One region of the Hydrogenoanaerobacterium saccharovorans genome, then DNA from elsewhere that is predicted to be linked to it. Evidence: a T-box and tRNA genes for the amino acid it is inferred to sense, from the RefSeq annotation. Region 1 holds a T-box; the other regions hold tRNA genes.

Region 1 (6,110 bases):
GATTACATCGACTGCTGCGCATTGTTGATGAAAGAGGTGCCTGCACTCGGCAACGATGAAGCTCTGGTTCTAATGGGGCACGGTACCGACCACTTTGCAAACGGGGCATACAGCCAGTTGGAAAACACGTTTCGCTCGTTGGGATACGAGCGTGTTTATGTGGGCACGGTAGAGGGTTTCCCCAACCTTGATTATGTATTGGGGCGCTTGGATAAACACGAAATTAAAAAGGTGGTTCTAATGCCCTTTATGATTGTTGCAGGTGACCATGCGCAAAATGATATGGCGGGGGACGATGAGGATTCTTGGAAGATGATTCTGGAACAAAAAGGGTACCAAACGCAGATACTGTTGCAGGGTTTGGGCAGCTTGGATGGGATTGGCAATCTTTTTGCGGAGCACCTAAAAAAAGCAGAGGAGCTGTAACAAAGAAAAATGAGGAGGCTATTTTATGCCAAAGCTTTATTTTAAATACGGCGCGATGGGCAGCTCAAAATCTGCACAGGCGCTGATGGCAAAATTTAATTATGAAGAAAAGGGCTACAATGTGGGGCTGATGAAGCCTGCTTTGGATAGCCGTGACGGCGCCGATATTGTAAAAAGCCGCATCGGGCTTACGGGCAAAGGGATTGTAATTACACCTAAGATGGATCTGAACGATTGGTTTTTGCACAATAAGCAATATGATGTATTGATTATAGACGAGGCGCAGTTTCTTACAGGCATACAAATTGACCAACTGAAAGAAATAGCCATGAATTCGGTTCCCGTACTGTGTTATGGGCTCAAAACCGATTTTCGTACCCAAATGTTCGAGGGCAGCAAGCGGCTGTTTGAGATTGCAGATTCGCTTACCGAAATCAAATCGGTTTGCAAATGCGGGCGCAAGGCTGAAGTAAACGCGCGCATCAAAGACGGTAAAATAGTCAAAGAGGGCGAGCAAATCGAAATTGGCGGCAACGATAAGTACATCGGTTTGTGCTACCATTGTTGGCAGCAAGGCAAGCTGTAACTGCATATATGTATAAATTGGCAGTTTATCCAAAAACAAATTTCAATTTCATTAAAAAAGCCCTTGACATTTCGTATTGGCAGGGTATAATAAACCCAATCAAAACTGTAAAACTGAATACACCATAAAAACGATGACGGGAAGAGTAAGTCGAAATGGTAGGTACAGAGAGCCGATGTTAGGTGAGAGTTCGGCGCGGATTTTTGACGGAAGAACATCCCCTAGTTGCTAACCGAAAGCATTTGCAAGTAGGCTTAGCCGCGGGCGGCGCGTTACAGCCGATAGGCATCAGCGACAAAGCTTGTGCCGATGAGAGGACCGTATTTACGGTTCATTTGGGTGGTACCACGGAAGATAAAGTCTTTCGTCCCTTGAATAATTTCAAGCGGACGAAGGGCTTTTTTGTTTTGTATTTTACAGAAAAATTTTAACTAGCGAAAGGAGTATTATATTATGAAAAGAACAGGTTATTGCGGATTGTACCGCGAAAAAGACGTAGGAAAGACAGAAACGGTAATGGGTTGGGTACAAACCAAACGTGATATGGGTGGCGTTGTGTTTATCGACCTGCGCGACCGTGAGGGAATTTTGCAAGTAGTGTTTGATATTGCCAACCTTACAGAGGAGGACTTTGCAACAGCAGAAACGCTGAAAAATGAGTCTGTTGTTGCGGTAAGCGGATTGATTCGCTTGCGCGATGAAGAGACCCTCAACCCTAAGCTTGCAACCGGCTTGGTAGAACTGAAAGCAACGCAGGTACAACTGTTAAGTGAGGCACATCCGTTGCCTTTTGCAATTGAAGATCAAACCCCTGTGCGCGAAGAACTGAGGCTGAAATACCGATTTTTAGATATACGGCGCCCGCAAATGCTGCGCAATCTGCGCTTTCGCCATCAGGTGCAAAAAGCGGTTCAAGATTACTTGGACGGCGATGGCTTTCTCGCAGTAGAAACCCCTTTGCTCACCAAGAGTACCCCCGAGGGTGCGCGCGATTACCTTGTGCCCAGCCGTGTACACGAAAGCTGCTTTTATGCGCTGCCTCAATCGCCGCAGATTTTTAAACAGCTGCTGATGGTGGGCGGAGTGGATAAATATTATCAGGTTGCACGCTGTTTTCGCGACGAAGACCTGCGTGCCGACCGCCAGCCGGAGTTTACGCAGGTTGATATGGAGATGTCGTTTGTTGAGCAAGAGGATATTTTGCAGCATTTGGAGCGTTTATTCAAGCACCTGTTTGAGCAAACTCTGGGCATCTGTTTTGACGAGCCGTTTTTGCGTATAACATGGCAGCATGCAATGGATGTTTACGGTACGGATAAACCCGATATCCGCTTTGGGCTGCCCATTGTGGATGTAAGCGACATCGCATCGTCTTGCGGTTTTTCTGTGTTCCGCAATGTGATGGAAGCAGGCGGGGCAGTGCGTGCCATCAATGTAAAAGGCGGTGCTGATTTTACCCGTACGGTTATTGAAGAGCTTACCCAAAAAGCGGTAAGCTACGGCGCAAAGGGTATGGCATGGATCGCAGTGAAACCCGACGGCGAATTGTATTCCATCCTCACCAAATACCTAACCGCTGAAGAGATGGATGCAATCCTCAAGGCGGTAGATGCAAAACCGGGAGATTTTGTTCTCTTCTGTGCCGACCAACTTGATACAGTGCGCCGTACACTGGGGGCTTTGCGCATAGATATAGCTGAACTGCTGGGGCTGCGCCGCAAAGACGATTTTAAGTTTTTGTTTGTCACCGATTTCCCTCAGTTTGAATATTCGCACGAGGCGGGGCGCTATGTGGCGACTCACCACCCGTTTACTATGCCGTACCCCGAGGATGTGCAGTACCTCACCGATGACCCTGCCCGTGTACGTGCTCAAGCCTACGACGTGGTGCTCAACGGCGTTGAACTTGGCAGCGGCAGTATGCGCATCTACCAAAAAGAGGTGCAGCAAAAAATGTTTGAGGCACTGGGCTTTACAGCAGAGCAAATAGAAGACAGTTTTGGCTTTATGGTAAATGCATTTCAGTACGGCACCCCGCCCCATGGCGGCTTTGCGTTTGGGTTGGACCGCCTTGTTATGTTGATGCTCGGGGAAGATTCGCTGCGCCAGGTCATCGCATTCCCCAAAGCAAAGGATGCCTCCTGCCTAATGACCAATGCACCCGACGAGGTGGACCTAGCACAATTAAAAGTACTGGGCATTACAACGGGTGAGTGGTAATATTACAGCAAGCAGTTGATATTTACAACTTTTACATTTCTGTAATTGAACCAATTGGATTTCAATGGTAGAATAAAGGATAAAAGGGGGCTACACAATGCAACTGACATTTTTAGGCGCAACCCATGAAGTGACCGGGAGCTGTTTTTACCTCGAAGCCTGCGGAAAGCATATCTTAATTGACTGCGGGCTGGAGCAAGGCCCGGATGAGTATCAAAATCAAGAGATTCCCGTCAGCGTATCAGAAATTGACTATGTATTGCTTACCCATGCGCATATCGACCATTCGGGGCGGCTGCCGCTGCTTTATGGCAGAGGCTTTCGCGGTGAAATACACACTACCGGTGCAACTGCCGATTTGTGCGATATTATGTTGCGCGACAGTGCGCACATTCAAATGTTTGAGGCAGAGTGGCGCAACCGAAAAGCAAAGCGTGCCGGGCGTGAGGAATATGTTCCTTTGTACGATATGGAGGATGCAGTAGGCGTTCTCAAGCTGTTTCGTTCGTACGAATACGGTGAAATCATCCACCTGTGCGAAGGTATTCGCATACGCTTTACCGATGTGGGGCATTTACTGGGTTCTGCAAGCATAGAAGTATGGATGGAAGAGGATGGAGCAAGCAAAAAAATAGTATTCTCAGGCGACATCGGTAATTTCAATCAGCCGCTGATCCGCGACCCCCAGTACATCAAAGACGCAGACTATGTGGTGATGGAATCGACCTACGGCGACCGCAGCCATGGTTCACCTCCCGATTACGTAACCGAACTTTCTCATATTATCCAAACAACATTCGACCGAGGCGGAAATGTGGTTATTCCATCGTTTGCGGTGGGGCGCACGCAAGAGCTGTTGTATTTTCTGCGTATAATTAAAGAAAAAGGGCTGGTAAAAGGGCACGAAAACTTCCCCGTTTATGTAGACAGCCCGCTTGCAGTAGAGGCAACCAACATCTTTAACGAGAATGTGCAGGGCTATTTTGATGAAGAAGCACTGCAGCTTGTATCGCAAGGGATTAATCCCATTGCATTTGATGGGCTGAATGTTTCGGTAACAAGCGATGAATCGAAAGCAATCAACTTCGATAAAAAGCCAAAGGTCATTCTATCTGCATCGGGGATGTGCGAGGCAGGCAGAATTAAACATCACCTCAAGCACAACCTTTGGCGCCCCGAATGCACGGTTTTATTTGTGGGTTACCAGGCGCTTGGTACATTGGGACGTGCTTTGCAAGAAGGCGCACAAACCGTAAAGCTGTTTGGTGAAACCATCGAGGTACGTGCGCACATCGAGCGGCTCGAGGGCATCAGCGGGCATGCCGATAAGCAGGGCTTACTGCACTGGCTGCAAGCGTTTGAAAAACATCCGCAGCGTGTGTTTGTGGTGCACGGTGAAAACGGTGTTTGCGAAGCGTTTACCGAATGCCTGCGCGCAGAATATCACTACGATGCAGTGGCACCCTATAGCGGAACAAGTTACGATCTTATAAAGAATATCTGCATCAACGAAGGTGTTAAAACGCCTGCCCATAAAGAAAAAGCGGCAGCGCAGCGGTCATCTGATATGTTTGCCCGCTTGATGGCGGCAGGCAAGCGCCTGATGACAGTAATTGGGCACAACGAGGGCGGTGCAAACAAAGACCTTGCCAAATTTGCAGACCAAATTCATTCGCTCTGTGACAAATGGGATAGGTAGGCGGAGTTTTGCGAGTGAAAAATACAAGGTAACTGAGGTAAGCCTGCCGGAAAGGATTATTATTTATGTATCACAACATTGTATTCGATATTGACGGAACGCTGATTGACACCGAAGAGGTATGCCTGAAAGCTTTGCAAAAGCTTATCCTTTCTAGGCAAGGGCGTGAAGTCTCGCTGGAGGAATGTCTCTTTTCTTTGGGCATCCCCAGCCGAAAAGTTCTGCCGATGATTGGCATGGAGTGTACGGATGAGATTCTCGCCGAATGGGATAGCTATTACGCTGAAATTATTGATACAGCAAAACCGTTTGACGGCGTTATGGAGTTGCTTCATACCTTAAAGGGTTGCCCTGTAAAGCTCGGGATTATCACTTCACGCTCGGAAACAGAAATGGAGTACGACCCGAATATGGAGCTGCTGCTGCCTTATTTTGAAGTGATACTCACCGCCAGCGATACCACCGAGCACAAACCAACGCCTGCACCTATGCTGGAGTATCTGCGCCGAACGGGTGCAAAAGCAGAGGATACCCTTTATATAGGCGATACGGTTTACGATTGCCAATGTGCCAAAGGGGCGGGTACGGCGTTTGCCCTTGCCACATGGGGTGCTGCCTCGCACGAGGGCATTCAAGCCGACCATTTGCCTGCTGCACCTTTAGATTTGCTTGCATTGGCTGCAAAATCTTAAATCAAGGCAGTTTTCGTGTGGTTTTTCTAGAATTATGATGCAACCTATGGTACAATAAAAACGTTACTCTGTTGACACTAGTTTATAACACAACAAAGGAAGCGTTCTTACATGAATGAAAACCGCAAAAAAATCGGCGTACTGGATTCCGGCGTAGGAGGACTTACCGTAGTCAAAGAACTGGAACAGCTTTTGCCGAATGAAGATATTGTTTATTTTGGTGACAATAAAAACTGCCCGTACGGCAACCGTACTGCCGACAATATTGTTGAAATAGCGCACAATACCATCGGCTTTTTACAGAACAAAAGCATTAAAGCTGTAGTGGTCGCCTGCAATACAACCTCATCGTTGATTCATAGGTTCGAAAAGGAATATCCATTTCCCATCTTCAGCATTATCAAGCCTGCTGCACAGTATGTAGTACGGCATAATCTGCCGAGTGTGGGGGTGATTGCGACCCAGCTTACCATTAACACAGGCGCTT
Region 2 (6,110 bases), 890 kb from region 1:
TAAGTCTGTTATAGCAAACTATGAATAAAGCTGAAGGATAATTCTTGTAGAATAAAAATTTTTAAAATTTACAGTACTGTTCAATATATCGTTCCATTGCGGCAAGAACTTGAGTATAATTGCCATTTTCTTTAAGGTACTCGCAAAGATCACGTACATCGACAATAGAATGCACATCAATGCCAAACTCGTCTTTCACTTCCATAACCGCAGTTTTATTGGGATTTTGGCCTATTTCACAACGATTTACCGAGATAAACATATCGGTTACCGTTACCTTAGCTGCCGAAAGCAGAACAGGAACCGTTTCGCGCACTGCTGTACCTGCGGTGATTACATCTTCGATAATAATAATGCGGTCACCATCTTGTGGTTTGTAGCCCACCAAGCTGCCGCCTTCGCCATGATCTTTTGCTTCTTTGCGATTGAAGAAAAACGGCTTATCAATATCAAATTCTCGTGCTAAAGCCCCTGCCGCAGATGTTGCAAGAGGAATCCCCTTGTATGCCGGCCCGAACATCGCATCAAAATTATTACCGCAGGTATCTTTGATGCATTGCGCATAAAATTTGCCTAACTCAGAAATCTGTGCACCTGTACGGTAGTTACCTGTATTTACAAAATAAGGCGATAACCTGCCACTTTTGGTTTTAAACTCACCAAAGCGCAGAACATCTGCGCTCATCATAAATTCTATAAATTTTATTTTTGAAGCTGTTAACATAATCGTCCTCATTTCGTGATATTCTAGACATATTGTGATAATTATATCATATAGTTTGTCCAAATACAACAAAACTGTATCCAAAATGTTGCAAAAAGTTCATTTTGGATTCATATTTCGATACACCGCTTGTAGAGGTTTATATAAGAAGATTTTAAGCTGCGATATGCTTCGAACACATGCTCATAATCTTTATTTGCATTGTAGAGTATGTCATCAAAATTCTCGACCACAACCTGCACAATCTCATTACAGATTTTATTATCACGTGCCATTTTGGTGAGTATCTCAATTGTTTTTTCTTTGCTGAAACTGTCCTTGTAGCTTCGTTTACCGCACAACGCGCTCATAATATCTGCAACTGCAACTGCCCGTTCGCTTAAAGTAAGGTCCTGCGCTGTCAATCCTCGCGGATAGCCTGAACCGTCCATTTTTTCGTGGTGGCGCACTGCTATTTTGCAAATTACCGGGTCAATGTAATCCTTTAGTATTTCTTCGGTTACCACTACATGATGCTTCATTATCTCCATTTCGGGGCGTGTAAGCTTGCCTGGATTTTCTAATATTTGAATTGGAGTTGAGATTTTACCTAGGTCGTGAAGCAATGCACCATAATAAACTGCATTTTTTTGAGGCTCTGTTAAATTGATTCGTTTTGCGATTTGCATGCTAATGCCAACCGTTAAAATTGTATGAGTTACCGTCGCTTCGCTGCGAAAGTCTATAACATAGACGAGCAGTTTTAAATAACGGTCCACCTCAGCAGGTGTGAAATCATAATGAGCCACAAAGTCAATTAATTCTTCAAGGTAACTTCCGTTTGCAATACGTGTAACAATATCGAATTGCTCGTTGGCTAAAAGGAAAAGTTCAAACAATTCTGCGCTGAATTTTTTTGGGGGGAACGACTTGCTAAGCGATTCATCAAATTGATAGCCGGTGTTTTTAAGATAGATGTCCAGCCTGTCCGCTAACGATATCATCATTGCAATCTCTTTATGAGTGCAATCTAAGTCTAAAATTTTATCATAATCTAAATGATGATAAAGAACCGCCTCTGCTAAATCTGACAGAGGTGAAAAATTATTTATAAACAAGTAGCCATATACGGAATGATCCCAAACACTTTTGGTTTCAAACTCCACTATATTATCTATCTCTTCGGTTTTATAAGCACCTATATCATGCATCATTGCTAAAAAACATATTCTTTGTATTAAATAATCGGAGCAAGTGCCCTGGCACTGTAACATTTTGCAAACAATATAAGCAACCCGTTCACCATGATCGACAAGCCTATGGTCTACCAAGTTGAGGGTTTTACGAACAATTGAGATAATATCTCTATTTTGCATTGCAATCATATGATACCTCCGTTGTCAGGGTTTTGATACACAAGTTGATAACAATTAAAAAAATTACCCTCCGAAACAGTTACTCGGAGGGTAATTTTGGAGGCGCCACCCGGAATCGGACCGGGGATAAAGGTTTTGCAGACCTCTGCCTTACCGCTTGGCTATGGCGCCACATTCTATTATATACTAAAAGGCACTTAGCTATTACTAAATGCCTTTTATTTTTGTTGGAGCGGGTTACGAGGTTCGAACTCGCTACCTCCACCTTGGCAAGGTGGCGCTCTACCAAATGAGCTAAACCCGCAAATGGTGCCTTCGGTCGGAATCGAACCAACGACACGAGGATTTTCAGTCCTCTGCTCTACCAACTGAGCTACAAAGGCATATCGCTTTAGAGAAAGAAAATGGCGACCTGGATGGGGTTCGAACCCACGACCTCTAGCGTGACAGGCTAGCGTTCTAACCAGCTGAACTACCAGGCCAAATGTGGTGGGAACAACAGGGCTCGAACCTGTGACCCTCTGCTTGTAAGGCAGATGCTCTCCCAGCTGAGCTATGCTCCCACATCATTTTCTTTTCTTTTCCTTAGCGACGAGATTTATTATACTATACCTTGTACTTAATGTCAATGCATTTTTTGAAATTTTTTCTTTTTTTCGACATAAACACTACACAAATCATAAAAAACCTTATAATTACTAGCTATTTGCGGCCAATAAACGAATGTCTTCGCTTGTAAAACGATACTTTTTATTGCAAAAGTGGCAGGCAACTTCTGTTATAGGTTGTTCGTCCGCCATATCATTAAGTTCTTGTTTACCCAAAGAAATCAGCGCTCGCTCTATACGCTCTTTACTGCAATTGCAGCGGTACTCAACAGCAGCTTCATCAAGCAAATTGGGGTCAAAGCCCTCCAACACTTTGAAACACACCTGCTCAGGCGTAGCACCATCGGCAATCATTTTTGAAATAGCAGGCATCTGATTTACATTTTTCTCAATCAAATCGATTTCTTCATCGGTTGCACCGGGCAAAAGCTGCACTAAATATCCTCCTGCCGCTTTTACGGTAAGGTTCGGATTAACAAGCACACCCAAAGCACAAACGGTGGGAATCTGCTCGCTTACAGCAAAGTAGCTTGTGATATCTTCGGCAATTTCGCCCGATACAATTGGAATTTGTCCCACGTAAGGCTCTTTTAAGCCAATATCCTTAATAACCTGCAAGCTTCCCTGTGTGCCCACGGCGCCCTTTACGTCAAGCTTGCCATACTGGTTGAGTGGCAGCTCTACAATGGGGTTCTGCACATAAACACGCGGGTTGCCGTGTGAATCCGATACAGCGATAACAGAGCCGGCAGGTCCGTCACCTGCAAGGCGAATTGTAATGGAATCCTGCTCACCTTTAAGAGCTGAACCCATCATAGATGCAGCGGTTGCGAGCCTGCCAATGGCTGCCGTTACAACAGCAGAAGTTTTATGGATCTGCTCCGCTTTAGCGACAATATCGGTAGAATCTATGGCAGTGCAAACAATGCCCCCGTTTGCAGAAATAGCTCGTACAATTTTGCTCATGTGGTTTTCCTCCGAATGCGAATAGATTTGGTATTATTTGCGGAAATGCCCCCGCGTTCAACGGGCAGTTTGCGCGTAACATAAATAAGCCTTTGTGTGGTATTTGTAGGGTCATTGAACGTATCATCGCCATAAACAGCTATTGTCTCAAGCCCTGCTGTTTTAATAAAAGCATCCATCTCGTTTGGAGTATAAGCACGTTCGCTAAAGCATTCGCTTTCGCGAAAATAGTGTTCTCCATCCTTAACAAAAAAGTCGAGATCAATATTAACAATATGGTGGTGTTTGGTGTACTCATTCTGCCACACACAGCAACAATCATCATTTTCATAAAAAAAAGTATTGCAGCCAAGTATTTCGCGGTGTTTGTATACTGAGTTTACATCAAAAATAAAAAGGCCCTCCGGTGCGGTGAACATAGCAACCCTGTTAAACGCCTGCTGAAGTGCTTGCTCGTCTGTAATATGGTTTAGGCTGTCAAGCGCACAGATGGTAACGTCGATTGTCCCGTAAAGATTAAGCGAAGTCATGTCTTGGCACAGAAAAAGTGCAGTAGGTACTTTGGGCGCAGCAAAAGACAGCATCTCAGCCGAACTATCCACCCCAATTACATCGTAACCAAGATTTACAAGTTCTGCCGACAGGCTGCCTGTTCCGCACGCCAAATCAAGTAGTAATTCGACATGATCTGTATGTTGTTTAATTATCGTATCAAAATAACGTGCCCGGTCAATATAAGACACATTGCCTGTAAGACGGTCGTAATGGTTGGCAAAGTAAGCATATGCCATGGTTATTTTTCCTTTTCCTGTTCATCCATAGCATCCAAACGGTCAAAAACGATGCGATAACCGTCACAGCCGTAATTGAGCGAACGGTTTACCCTGCTTATGGTAGCGGTAGATGCCCCTGTGGCATTCACAATATCGCTGTAAACCTTATGCTCATCCAGCATTTTAGCTACTTGTAGGCGTTGAGACAATGCTTTGAGTTCAGGTACTGTGCACAAATCATCAAAAAAATCGTAGCATTCTTCCATGGTTCGCAGTGAAAGTACCGCCTTAAATAAAATCTCGACATTAATATCCTTAAGTTTAGAATTCATAGATATGCCCTCCAAAATGTTATGTTAAGCGTGAGCAGACAACACATCTGACTGTTTAACGCTTGTGATTGTTAAAGTGGCGTTTACTTTTAGTTTAACATACTAAACCGTGAAAGTAAACAACATAAATATGAATTTTAATTGACAGTTTTAATTTTTTATGTATTAAAGCAAATCATTTTTGAGAATATCGTCATAAGTTTCGCGCTTAATAACCACCCTGGATTCGCCGTCTTTCACCATAACGACAGGTGGCTTTGGCAAGCGATTATAGTTGGATGACATGGAATAATTGTATGCCCCTGTTGCAAGCACAGCCAATATGTCACCTGCCTGTGCTTTTTGAATGAGCATTCCTTCGCCTATGAGATCCCCGCTTTCGCAGCATTTACCTGCTACAGTTACAGTCATATCACGCTGCTGATTTGCCTTGTTGGCAACCAATGCATGATATTCGGAGTGGTAGAGTGCATAACGCGGGTTGTCGGTCATACCGCCATCCACCGAAACATAGGTACGAACATTGGGGATGTTTTTTACGGCACCGATGGTATACAGTGTAATGCCTGCATTGCCAACCACCGAGCGCCCCGGCTCAATAATGATATACGGAATCTGCAACCCAAGCTGTGCACATGTTTGGTGTACAACCTTAGAAACACGCTCCATATAACGGTCGTATTCCACCGGCTGGTGGTCGGGCACATATTTGATGCCAAAACCTCCGCCAAGATTGAGTTCTTGCAATTCCATGCCGGTTTCACGCTTGATGTCTGCGATAAAGCCGAGCATTACCTGTGCAGCCAGTTCAAATGGTTCAATATCAAAAATTTGTGAACCAATGTGGCAGTGCAGCCCTTTCAGGGTAATATTCTTGTAGGCGGATGCCAGTTTTACTGCTTGCATTGCCTCACCGGTTTCGAGCGCAAGCCCAAACTTGCTGTCGATTTGCCCTGTACGGATAAACTCGTGGGTGTGCGCATCGATACCAGGCTTAACGCGAAAAAAGATGCTGACATTTTTGCCTTGCGCTGACGCAAGCTGATTGAGCACATCTAATTCGGTAAGATTATCGACAACAATTCTGCCAACGCCATACTGCAATGCTGTCACCAGTTCTTCAACCGTTTTATTGTTTCCATGATAAAAAATATGCTCGGGGGGAAAACCCACGCTCATGGCGGTGTGCAGCTCACCACCTGACACTACATCAAGTCCCATCCCCTCTTCCATTGCGATTTTACACAGAGCTTTACAGCAAAGTGCCTTGCTTGCATAGGCAGCGATACCATTACCGCTGTAAAATCGGTCGATTGAGTTTTTATATTTGCGGCAGTTGCTGCGTATCTGCG
Region 3 (6,110 bases), 620 kb from region 1:
ATTAGTTTCATAGAAATAAAAGGTGGGATTTATTTGAAAAAATTTAAATTGATTATCTATTCTGTTATGACTTTATTTGTATTGGGGTATATCTTTTTTGAGGCGCCAACTCTTAACCCTTTGTACGCAGAAGGGGCACTATTTTACTGCGCAGTAATCACTGCTTATATTTTGGTATGGTCATTGCTAAGGTTTGGAACATTTACGTTTGAAAACATTACAAATTCAAAACGCGCATTTAATTATGTGCCCAGTCAAAAATTCCCACGTTGGGTAAAAATACTACTCGCTGCACCTTGGGTATTCTTTGTTGTAATGGTAATTGCATCATCGGTTATAATAAATTGGTCAGCATTTCGTGACCAGCTTGGTCAGGCTGAAATTACAGATTTCAGTAAAGATGTACAACCCGTTGATGTAAACCAAATCCCGATAGTAGATAAAGAGCTTGCCTATAATCTTGCAGATAAAAAACTTGGCGAGAGACAATCACTCGGCAGTCAGGTGGTATTGGGGGAACCTACCATCCAAAGAGTTGACGGAAAATTAATTTGGGCTGTACCTCTTCATCATTCCGGCATATTTAAATGGCTTACCAATTTGCAAGGTACTCCCGGTTATATTACTGTTTCCGCAACTAACGTAAAGGATGTAGATTATGTAGATGGAAAATATGTGAAATATCAAGTGAACTCCTATCTGCTTAACGATGTAAAACGCAAAGTTCGCCTTGCAAAAGCTTTATTTGAAGGAATTACAGATTTTTCGTTTGAACTTGATGACAACGGTCAGCCTTTTTGGGTGGTATCCACCTACAAAAACAAACGTGGCTTTAGTCTGCCCGAAGCTACGGGAGTTATTACACTAAATGCATCTACCGGCGAGACTGTTAGATATAATCTGGATAATATACCGGATTGGGTGGATAGAGTTCAGCCTGAAGATTTTATTATCAATCAAATTGATAACCAAGGTAAATATGTGCATGGTATCTTTAACTTCTCAGATAAAGACAAATTCAAATCATCTCCAGGCCATATGATTGTATACAATAATAACCGCTGTTATTTATTTACGGGCCTTACAAGTGTTGGTCAGGATTCCAGTACAATTGGCTATGTAATGGTAGATATGAAAAATAAATCTACACGTCGGTATGTTATGAACGGTGCGACCGAGACTGCTGCAATGGGCAGCGCCGAAGGTAAAGTTCAGCATTTAGGGTATAAAGCAACTTTCCCACTTATATTGAATATTGGTTCGGAGCCAACCTATTTTACAACATTGAAAGACAAAGAGGGGCTAATAAAGCAATATGCAATGGTATCTGTTACAGATTACTCGATAGTCGGAACCGGAGAAACTATTCCTTTAGCAATTAAAGATTATCAGCAAGGAATGAAAAATGTAGGTATATCACCCAATATTGATGATACTCTTGAAAAAAACTCTGTTACCGGTACTATTCTTCGTATTGCATCTGAATTTGACGGGCAAAGCACAGTCTATAAAGTCATATTACAAGAATATAAAGACCGAATCTATTTGATAGATGCCGCACTCAGTGATGAACTTGCTTTAACAACATCCGGAGATCGTGTAACGATTGATTCGTACAGCGATAAAGGAGCTGGTATACAGGCTGCATCCGGGTTTGATAACCAAGCCTTTTCTCAGAAATAATTTTTCTTCTCACTTTAAAAAAAGTGTCACAGGATAGTGGCACTTTTTCTTTTATAATGCTATAATGCTGTTAGCTTATAAAAGGGGGCATCTACACAATGAAAGAAGACTTTTTTTCCGTTAACTTTCTAATTGCCGTTGCTCTGGTTTTGTCTATAGGCTTGGTAGTTTACAATGCTTTTTTGATGCCTGAATATGCCCCGGTTGCTGTATCGTATATGCCGGAAGAAACTACGAGTAGTTCTTTGTCATCTGCATCGGATAATAGCGGTAAGGGACTAAAAAAGGATCCTGACGCTAAAGTGAGTTTGAATATTGCAACATCAGAGGAACTGCAAACAATTTCAGGGATTGGTCCGGTTATGGCAAAAAAAATACTTCAATACCGTGATAAGGTAGGTGTTATTAACAGCCTTGATGAGTTAATGAATATAGATGGTATAGGTGAAGCTACCTATGACAAAATTGCACCTCATTTTGTATTGGACTAATGGAGGAAAAATATGAATCGATATCGAATACTATCATTATCATTGGCACTTTGCTTACTGCTCGTTTCATGTAAACAGAAACAGGAGGTTCCATCTTCGTTTCCCAATATAGAATCTTCTGCTGTACAAATAGTTCCCGAAACAGATATTAAAAATGAAGTTAAAGCAGCGATGCTGAATAACATGGCAGAAGAGTTTGTTAAACAACACAAAAATGTTGCTATAGAATTGGCGGACAAAACTCTAGGCATTGACCAAGTAGAGAGCTTTTACCGTAGTTTTCTTGATAATGTTCCTTATGAAATATACATAGGACGTTATATTGGAGAAACCATTACGATATACCATTTACAATTCGGAGGTGGAAACAGTTATAGACTTACCATCGCAGCAGACGATAAAAAAACGGAGCATGATTTAAAAGAAATAAATAAAACCGAAAATGAATACGTGTTTACGACTGATAAAACAATATCAAATCAGGCTATAGAGGTTGGAACAAAGGGTGCCAATGGCTTAACAATTAATAATCTCTGCCAGCATACATGGGAGCATGAAATAAGCGATGAGCTTATAAAAATAGTAGGTGTCGATAAATACGAACAATGGCGAGATGAGCATGCCAGCAGAACACAGTGTAATATTAACATATATAGCTTTTTGAAATTCTTTAATATTTCGCACAGTGAATTTATGGAAGCTTGTGGAAATGCGTTGAAAAATCAAGATCAATTACAGGCCATTATAAAGCAAGTGTATCCGGAAAAGCTAATAAATCAAGATAAGCCAACAGAACCCCGAACAACTTCATCCAAAGCAGAGGCTTCCAGTCAAGAAGAAGATGCGCAGAAGGAGATCCCTGATATAACAGGAGATGAATATCTTAAAGATGTTGAGCAGGGAATCATAGCTGAAATTAACGCAGAGCGGGAGTCATTAGGACTTAGCAAGCTGGAATACGATAAAAATTTACGCTCAGCTGCCCGTATTCGCAGCCGAGAACTTTATAAAAGCGGGGTTTGGGACCATACGAGACCTAACGGTGACCCGTGGCAAACGGTGTTAAGAGAGGATGTACCAATTAAATATGCTTCAGCAGGGGAAAATTTAGCAAATGTAGAATATAACGATCCACGCGTTGAACTACATACAGATGCTAATTGGTGGTTTGAAGAGTGGAAGAGTAGCCCATCTCATTATGAAAATATTTGTCGCGAAGAGTTTACGCATATAGGCGCAGGTGTTTATGTTGTTGAAGAAGATAATGGTATGATTGTAGCTTACGCAACAACTATTTTTGTAAAGTATTAATGGAGAAAGCGTACAGAAAAACCATCTGTGCGCTTTTTTAAGCGTAGTCTTGACTACTTTTTATTTTCTTCACCAAATTTTTTAATTTCTTCTACATTTTCATTGTTTGTAATTGGAATATTTGCTTGAGCATTCATAAAATCACGCTGAATACCTGCATAAAAGGTATATTCACTAACTACATCTTTTTTAGGGTCAATCCTTGCCCGATTGCCATGGAGAACTGCGTCCCCTTTGGGGTCAATTATCTTACGGTTACTCTTTTTTCGATTATCCATTAATTAACCATACTCCTTCTTGTTGTTTTTGATAACCTTATTTTACGTAAAATTGCTTTTATTATAAGAGGATTATAATGCTAAAATTTGAAGCTTAAATATAATAGTTAATTTTTGAAAAAAGCATTGACATTATCTGATATATATAGTATAATAAATTTCGTCGCTCGGGGCAAAGAGATAAATGATGTGGGAGCATAGCTCAGCTGGGAGAGCATCTGCCTTACAAGCAGAGGGTCACAGGTTCGAGCCCTGTTGTTCCCACCACATTTGGCCTGGTAGTTCAGTTGGTTAGAACGCTAGCCTGTCACGCTAGAGGTCGTGGGTTCGAACCCCATCCAGGTCGCCATTTTCTTTCTCTAAAGCGATATGCCTTTGTAGCTCAGTTGGTAGAGCAGAGGACTGAAAATCCTCGTGTCGTTGGTTCGATTCCGACCGAAGGCACCATTTGCGGGTTTAGCTCATTTGGTAGAGCGCCACCTTGCCAAGGTGGAGGTAGCGAGTTCGAACCTCGTAACCCGCTCCAACAAAAATAAAAGGCATTTAGTAATAGCTAAGTGCCTTTTAGTATATAATAGAATGTGGCGCCATAGCCAAGCGGTAAGGCAGAGGTCTGCAAAACCTTTATCCCCGGTCCGATTCCGGGTGGCGCCTCCAAGAATAAAAAGAGATGAACAGTATCTGTTCATCTCTTTTTATTCTTTATTTAATTATAAGTATATACCTTGAACAATTATATGGATATGTTATACTTTATATAAGCTGTACAAGGAAATTTGATTTGATTTGGGGAAAACACATGAATAATCTTGAACAATACACGAACAGGCGCACCATGCTTAAACTAACATGGCCAATATTTATTGAGATTGTTTTGCAAATGTTAGTAGGTAATATGGATCAGGTTATGGTGAGCCGATATTCACAAAATTCGGTCGGAGCTATAGGGAATGCTAATCAGATCATGAATGTACTGCTACTGACATTTAGTGTTATCAGTATGGCTACCACAATTTTAGTTTCACAATATCTAGGTTCAAATAGTTATCAACGAGTGGCCGAAACCTATACTATTGCCATCATTGTCAATTTGCTATTTAGTCTTATTGTAAGCGGAGTTTTAGTGGTATTCAATCAACCAATTTTTCAGTGGATGCATGTTCCGAAAGAACTTATGCATGAGTCAAGTCAATACATAAGTGTAATTGGTGCGTTTATATCTTTTCAGGCAATTTTTTTGACATTCTCTGCTTTTTTTCGAAGTAATGCATGGATGAAAGAATCCATGTATATCTCGGTAGTTATTAATTTGCTAAATATTTTAGGCAACACCTTTCTGATTCCCAAATCAGGCGTTGTAGGAGCGGCTATTTCAAGTAATATTAGTCGATTTGTTGGTGTTGTTTTGATTATTATCATTTTTATAAAAAAATCACATATTAAAATTTCTGTTCGATGGCCCAAACCGTTCCCGGTGAAGCAATTAAAATCACTGCTTGCTATTGGTTTGCCATCTGCAGGAGAATCTCTTTCATATAACTTTTCACAAATAGTAATTATGAGTTTTGCCAATACCTTTGGAACTATAACAATTAATACCAAGGTATATGCAGGCATGTTTGCAATGCTATCTTATTTGTACGCTTCTGCAATCGGCCAGGCACAGCAGATTGTTGTCGGGTATTTTATTGGTGCAAAAATGTTGGATGAAGCCTATCTTGGTGTGCGAAAAACATTGAATTCAGCTGTTAAAATATCGTTATTAATTTCAACAACATTATTTTTGTTCAGTAGTTATACATTCCGGTTATTGACTGATAATCCTGAAGTGATTTCATTAGGCAAAATAATTATGGGAATTGAAATTTTCCTTGAAGTAGGTAGAGCTGTCAACATCGTTTTAGTTCGTGCGTTGCAGGGGACAGGGGATATCCGATACCCAACCATAGTTGGTATTGTATGCCAATGGGTGATTGCGGTTGGAGGCTCGCTTGTGCTTGGCGTGTTGTTGGATATGGGACTGGTAGGTATTTGGATTGGTATGGCGATGGATGAATGTATCCGAGCTGTTATTTTTATGTTTCGCTGGAAAAGTGGCAAGTGGCGCAATAAAAGAATTGTAGAAGCATAAAATGGGTTTGATTTACTATTTTTACATACAAAGAGTGTCTAGTGCCAGTATTTTTTAGAGTATAATTAAACTCAGTAGGCATAACTGCAACACTATTTCGCATAGCCTTTATCGGGGTGATGCGGGTTGAATAAAGCCATTAAGAAAAAATTTTTACTGATAACGATTATATTGTCTTTTTTGGGGTTATCGATTGCTTACGGAATAATGTTGGAA

What was found. The T-box of region 1 lies ahead of aspS (aspartate--tRNA ligase). A T-box ahead of a tRNA ligase gene usually reads a tRNA of that ligase, here a tRNA-Asp.
Region 2: it has a tRNA-Asp gene. The T-box ahead of aspS (aspartate--tRNA ligase) is inferred to sense a tRNA for this amino acid. The anticodon was not compared.
Region 3: it has a tRNA-Asp gene. The T-box ahead of aspS (aspartate--tRNA ligase) is inferred to sense a tRNA for this amino acid. The anticodon was not compared.

The regions. Positions count from the first base shown of each region.
Region 1 is NZ_RKRD01000001.1:807,753-813,862, forward strand. Features, by position in the region: gene EDD70_RS03720 (sirohydrochlorin cobaltochelatase) at 1-426, shown strand, start outside; gene EDD70_RS03725 (thymidine kinase) at 452-1,012, shown strand; T-box leader at 1,137-1,387, shown strand; gene aspS (aspartate--tRNA ligase) at 1,466-3,232, shown strand; gene EDD70_RS03740 (MBL fold metallo-hydrolase RNA specificity domain-containing protein) at 3,330-4,931, shown strand; gene EDD70_RS03745 (HAD family hydrolase) at 4,997-5,623, shown strand; gene murI (glutamate racemase) at 5,735-6,110, shown strand, end outside.
Region 2 is NZ_RKRD01000001.1:1,701,586-1,707,695, forward strand. Features, by position in the region: gene pyrE (orotate phosphoribosyltransferase) at 62-724, opposite strand; gene EDD70_RS07985 (HD-GYP domain-containing protein) at 835-2,088, opposite strand; tRNA gene EDD70_RS07990 (tRNA-Cys) at 2,177-2,250, opposite strand; tRNA gene EDD70_RS07995 (tRNA-Gly) at 2,308-2,383, opposite strand; tRNA gene EDD70_RS08000 (tRNA-Phe) at 2,387-2,462, opposite strand; tRNA gene EDD70_RS08005 (tRNA-Asp) at 2,485-2,561, opposite strand; tRNA gene EDD70_RS08010 (tRNA-Val) at 2,567-2,642, opposite strand; gene hslO (Hsp33 family molecular chaperone HslO) at 2,778-3,653, opposite strand; gene EDD70_RS08020 (class I SAM-dependent DNA methyltransferase) at 3,650-4,444, opposite strand; gene EDD70_RS08025 (YerC/YecD family TrpR-related protein) at 4,447-4,758, opposite strand; gene lysA (diaminopimelate decarboxylase) at 4,924-6,110, opposite strand, start outside.
Region 3 is NZ_RKRD01000001.1:1,432,076-1,438,185, forward strand. Features, by position in the region: gene EDD70_RS06690 (hypothetical protein) at 34-1,683, shown strand; gene EDD70_RS06695 (ComEA family DNA-binding protein) at 1,782-2,174, shown strand; gene EDD70_RS06700 (CAP domain-containing protein) at 2,187-3,485, shown strand; gene EDD70_RS06705 (hypothetical protein) at 3,539-3,763, opposite strand; tRNA gene EDD70_RS06710 (tRNA-Val) at 3,955-4,030, shown strand; tRNA gene EDD70_RS06715 (tRNA-Asp) at 4,036-4,112, shown strand; tRNA gene EDD70_RS06720 (tRNA-Phe) at 4,135-4,210, shown strand; tRNA gene EDD70_RS06725 (tRNA-Gly) at 4,214-4,289, shown strand; tRNA gene EDD70_RS06730 (tRNA-Cys) at 4,347-4,420, shown strand; gene EDD70_RS06735 (MATE family efflux transporter) at 4,563-5,894, shown strand; gene EDD70_RS06740 (N-acetylmuramoyl-L-alanine amidase) at 6,021-6,110, shown strand, end outside.